Regions from separate parts of the Erwinia sp. BNK-24-b genome, predicted to be linked through region 4. Evidence: predicted binding sites of a transcription regulator. Region 4 holds the regulator's gene; each other region holds the start of a gene.
What was found. Region 4 encodes Fur, which represses iron uptake genes when iron is present. Its sites were predicted from a motif close to ATAATAATGAGAACNACTATCAA; they were not measured.
Positions count from the first base shown of each region.

Region 1: a site for Fur is predicted at 2,083-2,105, ahead of fhuE (ferric-rhodotorulic acid/ferric-coprogen receptor FhuE). Genes of this name have one in related genera too.
Region 2: a site for Fur is predicted at 1,579-1,601, ahead of exbB (tol-pal system-associated acyl-CoA thioesterase). Genes of this name have one in related genera too.
Region 3: a site for Fur is predicted at 1,155-1,177, ahead of fhuA (ferrichrome porin FhuA). Genes of this name have one in related genera too.

Region 1 covers NZ_CP179901.1:2,187,706-2,190,822, reverse strand. Annotated here, with positions in the region: gene fhuE (ferric-rhodotorulic acid/ferric-coprogen receptor FhuE) at 1-1,964, opposite strand, end outside; gene ACMGGR_RS09765 (CynX/NimT family MFS transporter) at 2,365-3,117, shown strand, end outside.
Region 2 covers NZ_CP179901.1:548,658-551,774, forward strand. Annotated here, with positions in the region: gene ACMGGR_RS02580 (DedA family protein) at 1-127, opposite strand, end outside; gene metC (cystathionine beta-lyase) at 234-1,421, opposite strand; gene exbB (tol-pal system-associated acyl-CoA thioesterase) at 1,668-2,399, shown strand; gene exbD (TonB system transport protein ExbD) at 2,404-2,826, shown strand; gene ACMGGR_RS02600 (MFS transporter) at 2,898-3,117, opposite strand, start outside.
Region 3 covers NZ_CP179901.1:3,665,346-3,668,462, forward strand. Annotated here, with positions in the region: gene fhuA (ferrichrome porin FhuA) at 1-1,126, opposite strand, end outside; gene mrcB (bifunctional glycosyl transferase/transpeptidase) at 1,477-3,117, opposite strand, start outside.
Region 4 covers NZ_CP179901.1:3,277,915-3,281,031, forward strand. Annotated here, with positions in the region: gene ybfE (LexA regulated protein) at 1-192, shown strand, start outside; gene fldA (flavodoxin FldA) at 332-862, shown strand; gene fur (ferric iron uptake transcriptional regulator) at 1,223-1,666, shown strand; gene ACMGGR_RS14990 (beta-N-acetylhexosaminidase) at 1,861-3,117, opposite strand, start outside.

The sequences.
Region 1 (3,117 bases), 1.1 Mb from region 4:
GTTTGCCAGTTGACGCCGCCGCCCACGGTCAGCTGTTGCAGCATTGGCAGACGATAGCTGGTGAAAAGCTTCAGCTGGGTACGCGGCAGTTGCGGGTTAACCGCTTCGCCTTCGCTGTCTTCAGCAATATAACGCGTGCCGCCGACGGTCATCTGCCAGTTGTCGGTTAACGCGCCGTTTACTTCAAACTCGACGCCACGGCTTACCGTTCCGTTCTTACCTACGTAGGCGGTATCGGTTGAACCCGCAACGCTGCGGCCCGTGCTTTCCGCCACGTTATCCTGTTCAATACGGAACACGGCCAGCGTCGTGGTCAGGCGGCTGTTCATCCAGTCTGACTTCAGGCCAGCCTCATAGTTTTTCCCGACAACCGGCGCCAGATAGCTACCGTTGACGTCACGATAGGACTGCGGCTGGAAAACCGAGGTATAGCTGGCATAGGCCGACCAGTTTTCATTGATATCGTAAATGAGTCCGCCATAAGGCGTAATGTTGTTCTTTTCAATATTGTCCGTAAGCGTATCGGTACTCCAGCGCGTATAGCGTGCGCCCAGGATCAGATGCAGCGGATCGGCCAGCGTCACGCGAGTGGCGAGATAGGCAGACTTCTGGCGAGTAACGTCACGCTGCGACAGCGAGCGTTCGCCCCAGTCCGTTTCGGGATACTGGCCGTTATAAGCATTGAAATCGCCCAGCTCTTCAGGCGTGATATTGGCAAAGGTACCGTAATAGGTATTTTGCTGTTTGCTGTAGCTCACGCCTGCCATTAACTCATGCTGGCGACCAAACAGCTGATAAGGCCCGCTGGCGAATGTATCAACAGAGTCGACCTTGCGCTTGCCTGTGTTGTAACCGGTGCCGCCGACGACGGGATAATCAGCGTATGGCGATACGCCAGCCCCGGTGTTTTTATCAAAGTAGCCGCTGATATAGAGCTGGCGGCTGTCGAGGAAGGTTTCGTTATGGGTGCCGTTCAGCGTGAGCTGCCAGCCGTTGTCAAAGTTCTGCTTCAGGTTAACGAACAGCTTTTTGCTTTCTTTATCGTTATAGGCCCAGTCCGGCGCGGTGTTAAAGCCGCGACGATAGCTGGTTGCGCTGCCGTCCGTGTACCAGCGCGGCAGGCCGCCCCAGGTTGGGCTGTCGGCATTGGTTTGTTGAAACTCATAGCCGACAGAAAGCGTGGTCGAGTCCGTCAAATCGGCATCAACCACGCCGTAGAAGAATTTCTTCTCTGCGCTATAACGCTCAACAAAGCTGTCATTATCCTGATAGCCAGCCACGAGGCGGCCGCGCACGTTGCCGGATTCGCTTAACGGCGCAGAGAGATCGGCGACGTAGCGCTGCTTATTCCAGCTGCCGTAAGTCGCCGATACGTTACAGGTGAACTCTTTACTGTCGGCGTGCTTGCGTACCATGTTAACGGAGGCAGATGGGTTGCCCGCGCCGGTCATCAGGCCGGTTGCGCCACGCACCACCTCCACGCGTTCATAAAGAGCCGTATCTGACTGCGCATCGCCCAGGTTCCACTGTCCCTGAAAGGTGGTCGGGATGCCGTCGACCATGTAGTTATCAATCAGGAAACCGCGTGAGTAATAGGTGCGGCGATCCATATCCGCTACGTTTTCCATAACGCCAGTCGTATTGTTCAGCACGTCGCCCAGCGATTGCAGCTGCTGATCTTCCATACGCTGTTTACTGGTGATGCTTATCGACTGAGGAATGTCACGGGAAGTCAGCGACATTTTGGTTCCCGCATTAGTCACGGGGACGCTGTAATCCGTTGCTGCCGTACTGTCAGCACTCTCGGCGGTGCCGCTAACCGTCAGCGTTTGTTCTTTCGCTGCATCCGCCGCGTGAGCCTGCGGGATATGAATGGCCAGCGCGACCAGTGCGGCAACGACCGTATAAGAAGTATTGATACGGGCAGCGCCCTTTTCCCTGTTAAAACGTTGTGCAAAAGACATCCTGACCTCGATCTTTATGTTTTTTATGAACAGGCAACGCTGTTCAGCCACTGTTGTGATGCACTGCGGAACGCCGCCACAGGTCGCTTTTTAAGCGCTATGAAACGGCTGTATACAAATGAGAATGAGAACTATAATTTTTTTTATTTAACATGTAAAAGACTATTAATGACCTTTTCAGGATTTTGTAAGTCATGTATGGAGATGATGCGCAACGTAAAAAAATGGCCTGACCGGCTCCTCTTACGTTGGGTTGTTATGACTTTGTCGTTAGCCTTTACTTTTGGCGGCCAACGCCGTTAACATAACGTCCAGACAGCAAAGCCCGGCTTTGTTGCGTAAGCGTTAACGTCAACCAACGCACTTTCAGCAGGCCGTGCCTGCTCCGGTGCGATATTTAATGCTTATGAACCCACGCTCTCTTTTTGCCCGTTCTGGTTTTTTCCTGTTTGTATTGCTCACCACCGCTGCCAGTCTGCGCGCGCCGCTAACGGCAATCGGGCCGGTGCTGGAAGATATTCGCGCCACGTTTAACCTGTCTGCCAGCGCTGCTGGCCTGCTCAATTTTATTCCGCTTATGATGTTCGCCCTGCTTGCGCCGCCCGCAGCCTGGGCTGGTAACCGCTTTGGCCTGGAGAAAACGCTCTGGTATGCCGTCTGGCTGATTATGCTGGGATCGCTACTGCGTGTGGGCAGCGGCGTAACGGGTCTGTGGCTGGGGACGCTGTTGTTAAGCGCAGGTATTGCGGCGGCTAACGTATTGCTACCGCCGTTGATCAAAAGAGATTTTGCCGGGCATACCGCACGCTATATTGGCCTTTATGCTGGCGTGATGGCCGTGACTGCTAGCCTGGCTTCAGGGGTTGCCGTTCCGCTGGCCCAGGCAACGAAAACCGGCTGGATTTTGTCGCTGGGCATATGGTTGCTCCCGGCTGTAGTGGCGTTAGTAGCCTGGCTACCGCTATTAAAATATTCCCGAGGCGCGAGCAATAATAAAAATGCCGCTTCCCGACTACGGTCGCCATGGCGTTCCGCGCTGGGCTGGCAGGTATCGCTGTTTATGGCATTGCAGTCAATGGTGTTCTATACGCTTATCGCCTGGTTTACGCCCTGGGCTGAGGCACAGGGTTTTAGCCAGCTGTCTGCAGGCTGG
Region 2 (3,117 bases), 2.1 Mb from region 4:
GCAGTCCATTTTCCAGCAGCAGCGTAACAAACATCACCGCATAAACAATCCAAATCACATCGGGATTGGCCAGAGCGGCAAAATCCTGATGCCATAGCGCCCGCACAATCTCATGAAATACCGCCATCTCATATCCTGTTTACCGCATCAATGCTATTAGTGTACTCGTAAAACTCTGCGCCAGCGTTGATCGGCAGCGCAGATATCGGGTTGTTGCGATTTTGTTTATGCTGTTATCCCAGGCGGGCAAAACCTGCGGCCAGATCGTCAATCAGATCGTCAACGTTTTCCAGACCAATATGCACACGCACCAGCGTGCCGCTGAAATCTACCTCGCGTGCCGGGCGGATTGCGTTCAGCTCTTCCGGCTGGTTTGCCAGGATCAGCGACTCAAAACCGCCCCAGGAGTAGGCCATGCTGAAATGTTCAAAATTATCCAGGTAATCTGCCAGCTGGCGATCGGTTAACCGCGCCTTGAGCACAAAGGAAAAAAGGCCGCTGCTGCCGCTGAAATCGCGCTTCCAGAACGCATGGCCCTTACACTGCGGCAGCGCCGGATGGTTGACTACGGCGACTTCCGGACGCTCGGCCAGCCAGTGGGCCACTCGCAGCGCGCTCTCTTCATGCTGGCGCAGGCGAACGGCGAGCGTGCGCAGGCCGCGGCTGGCCATATAGGCGGTATCCGCATCGACCATTTGTCCCATCAGATAAGAGTTTTCACGCAACTGCGCCCAGCAGCGTTCATTGGCTACGGCGGTGCCGATCATCGCATCGGAATGACCAATCAGATACTTTGTGCCGGCCTGTATTGAGATATCAATACCGAAATCCAGCGCGCGAAACAGAATGCCCGCCGCCCAGGTGTTATCGATCATGATAATGGCTTCGGGCGCTTTGGCGCGCACGGCAGCAACGATTGCCGGGATATCCTGCACTTCCATCGTGATGGAAGCGGGCGACTCCAGAAACACGACTTTGGTTTGCGGGGTGACCAGCTCGCCAATTTCCGCTCCCATCGTGTGATCGAACCACGTGGTGGAGACGTTCATTTTACCGAGGATATGGGTACAGAAATCCTGAGTTGGCTCATAGACGGAGCCCGCCATTAATACATTATCGCCAGCGGCAACGAAAGCGAGGATCGCATTAGCTACCGCCGCCGCGCCGCAGGGGTAAAGCACGCAGCCCGCGCCGCCTTCCAGCTCCGTCATTGCTTCCTGTAGCGAAAAATGGGTCAGCGTACCGCGCCGTCCATAGAAAAGTTCACCTTCAGCCCGTCCGGCAGTGGCGCGTTTTTTGTCGGCGACGCTGTCAAAAACCAGCGAGGAAGCACGCTGAATGACGCTGTTAACAGAACCCTGGGTGTAACGTTTGCTACGGCCGGCGGCAATCAGCGCCGTTTCAATTTTTTTACTGGTCATCGGTTACCCGGTTGCAAAGACGGTGAAACCATAACGTTAACACGACCAACGGCGAGGCGATATTCGCCAGTTTATTACATGACAAAGTTTCAGGGAAAACCCTGGTCTGTTCAGGGAAAAGGGCGAAAAAGTGTAAAAAGTCGTGCCTCAAAGGTAAATAGTAATGATAACTACTATCAATTCGGATGTGATTTGGTATGATCCGCACAGTAATTTTCGCTATCGGCAACTTGTTGGAGAGACAGCGTGACGAATGATTTGATGCAGACGGATCTCTCCGTCTGGGGCATGTATCATCATGCAGACATCGTAGTAAAGGTAGTAATGATCGGACTGCTGCTGGCTTCGGTGGTCACCTGGGCAATCTTTTTCAGTAAAAGCGCAGAGCTGAGTTCAGCAAAGCGCCGCCTGAAGCACGAGCAGCAGGCGCTGGCCGGGGCACGCTCACTGCCGGAAGCAGCGGAAGCCTGCCGCACCTTTAAGGCCAATAGCCTTAGCGCCCAGCTGCTGAAAGAAGCGGAGAACGAGCTGGAGCTTTCTGAGAATTCGGAAGACAACGACGGCATTAAAGAACGCACCGCCTTCCGCCTTGAGCGTCGCGTCGCCTTCTTTAGCCGCCATGCCGGTCGCGGCAACGGCTTTCTGGCAACGATTGGCGCTATCGCGCCGTTTGTCGGCCTGTTCGGCACCGTATGGGGCATTATGAACAGCTTTATCGGTATCGCCCAGACGCAAACTACCAACCTGGCCGTCGTGGCACCGGGTATCGCAGAAGCGCTGCTGGCGACGGCTATCGGTCTGGTCGCAGCGATCCCTGCCGTGGTTATCTATAACGTGTTCGCCCGCATGATTGCTAACTATAAAGCTACGTTGGGCGACGTTGCCGCTCAGATCATGCTGCTGCAAAGCCGCGATCTGGACCTGGCTGCCAGCAACGGCGCGCGGCGCGCGCAGGCACAGAAGCTGCGGGTAGGATAAGCACATGGCCATGCGATTAAATGAAGATCTCGAAAGCAACGGTGAAATGCACGAAATCAACGTCACGCCGTTTATTGACGTTATGCTGGTGCTGCTGATTATCTTTATGGTCGCTGCGCCGTTGGCTACCGTTGACGTACGCGTCAATCTGCCTGCATCAACCAGCGCGCCGCAGCCGCGTCCGGAAAAACCTGTTTACCTTTCTATTAAAGCGGATAAGCAGCTGTTTATCGGCAACAACGCCGTCACGCAGGAAACGCTGCTGGCCGCGCTGGATAGCCAGACGCAGGGCAATAAAGAGGCAACCATCTTCTTCCAGGCGGACAAGTCGGTAGATTATGAAACGCTGATGGGCGTAATGGATAAGCTGCGTCAGGCAGGTTATCTGAAGATTGGTTTGATGGGGATGGAAACGGTAGCGAAGTAGTTACCTTTACCCCGCGAATCAGCAAAAAAAATCCGTAACCCAGGTTACGGATTTTTTTATGCCTTAAAACATTACATCTGCGCCACAGGTTCACCAGCGTGGCGGGCCTGGTACTGACGTACCAGTCGCTTAATAATCATTGTACCAACCAGACCGCAAACGGCAGCAAAAGTCAGCCAGACGCCTGGCATCGCCTTATCGCCGGTAACGTGGATAAGGTAGCTGGACACGGCAGGCGTAAAGCCGCCGAACAGCGCGGTCGCCAGGCTATAAGCCAGCGAAAAGCCGGTT
Region 3 (3,117 bases), 390 kb from region 4:
TATCCAGCGCAAACTGGTTCAGCTCTTCTTCTGAACCGGCGTAAGCGCGGGTAATCGAGTTGCTCGCGCTGTCATAGCCGTTGCCATAGATGCTGCGATAGTCGGTACGCAGATCGGCATAGCGCAGATTCTGGCGCACGGTCCAGGTATCGTTAAAGCTGTGCGAGAAGTTATAACCCACCATTTTGGTGTTGCGGGAGATCTTGTTGCTCGCTTCGCCTTCGTCAAAGTCGCTAGAAAGCTTGTGCTGCTTGCCGCTGGCATCGGTAATAGGCACCACCGTGCCTTCACGCGGCAGCCAGCCGTAATAGCCGGTTTCAGGTTCGTTCTGGAAATAGGTCAGCAGCGTGAAGTTGGTGTTTTCATCGGGCTGCCAGCTGAAGGAAGGCGCAATGGTATAGCGCTTTTCTTTCTGCATATCCTGCTGCGCATCCTGGCTGCTCGCCTTGCCGGTCAGACGATAAGAGTAAACGCCATTGTCATCCAGTGCGCCGCCAAAATCGAAGCCGGTCGAGAACAGGTTATCCGTGCCCATCTGAAACTGCACTTCGCGCAGCGTTTCCGTGGTTGGACGCTTACTGACCAGCGCTACGACGCCGCCAGGGTTGCTCTTGCCGTAAAGTACGGAAGCCGGGCCGCGCAGCAGTTCGGCGCGCTCCAGGAAGTAAGGATCGATGGCAAATTCAGAATAGTTGTCGCCCTGGAGCTTCAGGCCGTCCAGATATTGATTGGTGTTAGTTTCGCTAAAGCCGCGGATTGACAGCGCATCAATCACCTGTGAACTGCCACGGTTGCCGGTCAGCACGCCTGGCGTGTAGCTAAAAGCTTCTTTAACCGTATTGGCATTACGCAGCGACATCTCTTCTTTAGTCACTACCGAAACGGACTGCGGATTTTTTTCAATCGGCGTATCCGTTTTCGTGCCGGTAGCGCTGCGTTTGGCGGCGATAGTTGGCGCCGGCCCCCAGGCATTTTCGCTGCCCGTATCGGCGCTGGCGCTAACGGTAATCGTCTTTTCGCTGGCGGCAAAAGCGGAAGAAGAAAGCGCGAGAGCAACAAAACAGGCCAGACGGCATAAATGTGTGTTCACTGGCAAAGCTGATGATTTCAAAGCTGAAAGAGCCATTTAGCGATTCTCTGGATGAAAAAGTTGAATGTAAACGAGAATTATTATTATAACGAGAGGATATTATGCGAATTGGCGAAAGTTTCGCAAGAGAAAATCCGCTGCTTTTTGACCAGATCACGGTAAAAACGCGCTTAAAAATGTGAAAACGAAGGGCTGATTTTTGTGTCAGGACGAAAGGCGTGTTTTATGACTTTCAGAAGCAACCGGTAAGCGAGGTTGAGAGAGTAAACGTTCCAGTGCCGATAATGTAGTGGCTTGCATCAGGCTGTCTTTCATTGCGATCGTGCGGACAATGCTCCCCATAAAAAAACCGGCCCACAAGGAGCCGGTTTTCTTTATCACGTCAGTTACTTACCAAACATATCTTTAATCCAGCCCGCCACGCCATCGGCGTCCTTTTGCTCATTCTGCGGCGGCTGTTGCTGTTGCTGTTGCTGTTGCTGCATTTGCTGTTGCTGCTGCTGAATCTGCTGCTGCTGGCAGAGCGCGTTGGCATCGGTCGTCCAGACCGGCAATGTCCGCCAGCTGCTGCTGCCCGTGCCGCAGACAAAATTGCCTGCCGAATCAACGTTCATCGGCGCAATATCTTCCGGTGGCGTTGGCATCAGCGGCATCGGTGCCTGGTTGTCCAGATAGCGACGGTAAATCTGCATCGCGCCGCTGGCACCATACAGTTTGGTGGTCTGGTTGTTATCGCGGCCAATCCAGGTGATAGCGACTTCTTTACCATCCACGCCCGCAAACCAGCTGTCGATTTGGTTATTGGTGGTACCGGTTTTCGCGGCCAGATGCGCTTTCGGATAACGTACACCCAGCGCGTGCGCCGTGCCCTCTTCCGCAACCTGCTGCATAGCGTACAGCGTCAGGTAAGCGGCCTGAGCCGGAACGGTGCGTTCAGCCTGCGGGAAGCTCTGATAAAGCACGGTGCCATCTTCCGCAATAACCGAGCGCAATGCCGAAAGCTGCGCACGGTTACCGCCGCTGGCGATGGTCTGGAACGCTTGCGCCACTTCAACCGGCGTCAGGTTCAATGCGCCCAGCAGCATCGCCGGAACCGCCTGCAGCTGATCTTTCGACACGCCCAGTTTACCCCAGGTATCTACAACCTGCGGCAGGCCCAGCGTCATCCCCAGGTTTACCGTTGGCACATTCATTGAGTGCGCCAGCGCGTCTACCAGCATGACCTGGCCGCTAAAGCGATGGTCATCGTTCTGCGGTTTCCAGATCTGCCCATTTGGCTGCTTCAGCGCAATCGGGTTATCGGCAATCCAGGTATTCAGGCGGTAGCTATCCGGCTGGCTCAGCGCGGTCAGATAGGTCGCAGGCTTCGCCAGAGAACCAATTGAGCGGCGCGCCTGAAGCGCACGGTTATAACCGGCAAACTGCGGATCGGCACCGCCCACCATAGCGCGGACTTCGCCGCTGAAGCGGTCAACGATCACCATGGCGGTTTCCAGATCCTTCAGGCCACGCTGTTTGCGCAGGGCAGGAATTCCCTCTTCCACCGCTTTTTCTGCCGCATCCTGCGACACGGGATCCAGCGTGGTGAAGATTTTCACGCCGGACAGATCTTTCACCTTATCGCCCAGCTTCGCTTGTAGCTCGTTGCGCACCATCTGCATAAAGGCAGGCTGTGGCGTAATCACGCCGCCTTTCGGCTGCACGCCAAGCGGACGCGCGCTAAGCATGTCATACAGCTCCTGGTCGATCACCTTCTGCTGTTGCAGCAGGCGCAGCACCAGATTACGACGCTCCAGCGCCAGCTTTGGATTACGCCACGGATTGTACAGCGACGCGCCTTTCACCATGCCCACCAGCAGCGCCTGCTGATCCAGGCTCAGCTCATCCACCGGACGGCCAAAGTAGTAAAGGCTGGCCAGCGGGAAGCCGCGGATCTGATCGTTGCCCGCCTGCCCCAGGTAAACCTCATTCAGATAGAGTTCAAGAATGCGGTCTTTGCTGTAGCGCGCGTCCATGATCAAAGCCAT
Region 4 (3,117 bases):
GATGAGCAGCTGCGTATTAATAAACGCAACCAGCTTAAGCGTGATAAAGTGCGCGGGCTGAAGCGCGTAGAGCTGAAAATGAACAGTGACGCGGTTGATGCCCTGAACCAGCTCGCCGAGCAGCGCAACATGAGCCGCAGCGAGCTGATTGAAGAGATGCTCATGGCGCAGTTAGCCAAACCAACGCGCTGAGCGGCGCAGCGGCAAAGCACAAAGCGACAAATGTGGGAGGATTAGCCGTTTATCCTCCCGTGGCTGTCTGCTATTATTGCCGTTTACATCATCAGGCTAGCCGCCGCATATCATTAAGTTTCAAGAGGTTATTAAAGTCATGGCAATCGTAGGCATTTTCTTTGGCAGCGATACGGGCAATACGGAAAACATTGCAAAAATGATCCAGAAGCAGCTCGGTAACGAGGTGGCTGAAGTTCATGATATCGCTAAAAGCAGCAAAGAAGACCTTGAAGCCTTTGATATTTTGCTGCTGGGCATCCCAACCTGGTACTACGGCGAAGCGCAGTGCGACTGGGATGACTTTTTCCCAACGCTGGAAGAGATTGACTTTAACGGCAAGCTGGTTGCGCTGTTTGGCTGTGGCGATCAGGAAGATTACGCGGAATATTTCTGCGATGCGATGGGCACTATCCGCGATATTATCGAACCGAACGGCGCGGTCATCGTGGGCCACTGGCCAACCGAAGGTTACCACTTCGAAGCGTCCAAAGGCCTGGCGGACGACAATCATTTCCTGGGCTTAGCCATTGATGAAGATCGTCAGCCGGAACTGACCAAAGAGCGCACCGAGAAGTGGGTAAACCAGATTTCTGAAGAACTTCAGCTGAAAGATATTCTCGAAGCCTGATGATCCCGGCCCGCCGAACAGGCAATTTTGTGCGGGCCAACGCATTTTCCTATCGCATCGATAGCTACTTTTTTGTAACTTTTGCCTGGAAAACGGTACAATAGTACGGCTCCGTTCACGCAACGCTTTTCACCATAATGATGATAAAGGTTGAATGTACGAATATTAACCCGGTACAGATGGGTGCTTGCTTTCCGGACGTAACGACATCTTATCCTTACATCCCTCAATGGTTTTGCATCTCTGCTGTGGTTTCTTCCAGGCATCAGTTCTATAATGAGACGCTCAGCTTTTGCGTCGACCGATGCTCACGGCTTTTCAGCCATTTAGTGACCAGTAAAGTAACAGGACAATATCCGCATGACTGACAACAACACCGCATTAAAGAAGGCCGGCCTGAAAGTCACGCTTCCTCGACTAAAAATTCTGGAAGTGCTTCAGGAGCCAGAGAGCCATCACGTCAGCGCGGAAGACTTGTATAAGCGCCTGATTGATATGGGCGAAGAGATTGGTCTGGCCACGGTTTACCGCGTGCTGAACCAGTTTGATGACGCAGGGATCGTTACCCGTCACAACTTTGAAGGCGGCAAGTCCGTGTTCGAACTGACGCAGCAGCATCATCACGACCACCTTATCTGCCTGGACTGCGGCAAAGTGATCGAATTCAGAGATGAATCCATCGAATCTCGCCAGCGTGATATCGCCACCAAACACGGTATCAAGTTGAGCAACCACAGCCTCTACCTTTATGGCCACTGCGCCACCGGCGACTGCCGTGAAGATGACTCGCTGCACGATAAATAATGCCTGATACAAAAAAACCGGTGATCGCTCACCGGTTTTTTTTTAACCCAAGGGCAGGCTTTTTGTTAAAAAGCACAATCGATCCGCAAAAAGTGCCAGCCAGCGGTCTGAACGATCAATCTGGCAAAATCCGTATTTTAGATACAAAGAATGCGCCCTGCTATTTTCCCAAACGCATAAGTGAGCCGGGCATATCAGAGCGTTTCTGTACGGCTGAAACGTTTTCCATCCGGACTAACAGAACGGACCATAACTTTGCCAGCGACCGTTGGCTGCATATTTGCCTCGTAGCGCCGCCAGTTTTTCCCCTCATCCACGCTATATTCAATGATTAACCCCGGCAGCGCAATATTGGCTTCCAGTTTACCATCGGCAATTCGCGCACCGGGAACCGGCAGGCGATAATGAATGCCGGCTTTATCCAGCCTTGCCAGCTCACGCTGCCCCAGCAGATTAGCGAACATTTGCCAGTCTTCCAGCAGCACCTGCCGATCAACATGTTGGGTAACACCGCCAATAAACTCTTTACCCGCCTTATAGTCCAGCTCCCAGGCCGCGCGGTGCCAGGCTCTTTCAGCCACTGCAGCCACGCGAGGGAAAATCATATACTCCATTTGACGATCGGTACGTGACGTTTCGCTCCAGAGCTGGGCCGACAGACCATAAGCGCCAGGCCAGGTTTTGTCAGATTTCGCGGTGAAGGTTTTACCATCGCGATCCACAGAGGTTTCGGCATTTTGCGGTAGATTATCAGGTGCGAAGCTAAACATTTTACGCTCGTCGCTAAACCGCGTTCCCCAGTAGTAACCGCGCTCCAGTGGATTTACCTCGTAGGGAAAATCCATATAAACGTAGTCAGGGCTGGAGATAATTACCTCATAACCTTTATTTGCCCAGTCGTTAGCCGAATCAAAACCACCCCAGTACAGCGTATCCCAGAAATTAACAGCAACACGTTTAGTGGCAAACGTGTCGGCATTTTCGGCATCTTTCAGGCCATCCTGCCATGCCTGCATTTTGTCGATACCATGTTGCTTAACCTGCTGGCTAACCTGCAGCGCAAAGTAGCTGGGCAGATGTTCAAGATCCGCTACTTTGCCGTCTTTGATCATTGCCTGGCAAACCTGCGATTTTGCCCACGGCTTGTCTTCCTTACTCATATCAAGAAGGCCAGTGCCGGCAACGGGTTTATTTATGTCTGAATAACCGGCCCCCAGGCGAATGTTTTTCGCTTCGTCGCCGCCAAAGTGCCACGTTTGCAGCGGCTGCCCGGCTTCTTGATGCATGGCCTGAATTTCACTGATAACCTTATCAGTGAAGCGCAGAGAAGATGACAAACAAGGGTTCAGATAGCTGGTACGATCGTAAAGCTGTACCGAGGTGGTATTAGAATCATCAGTGGGGTCAACCAGGCGGTATTCTGAAGCTTCTGCTCTTTTCCCTTCTTTTAT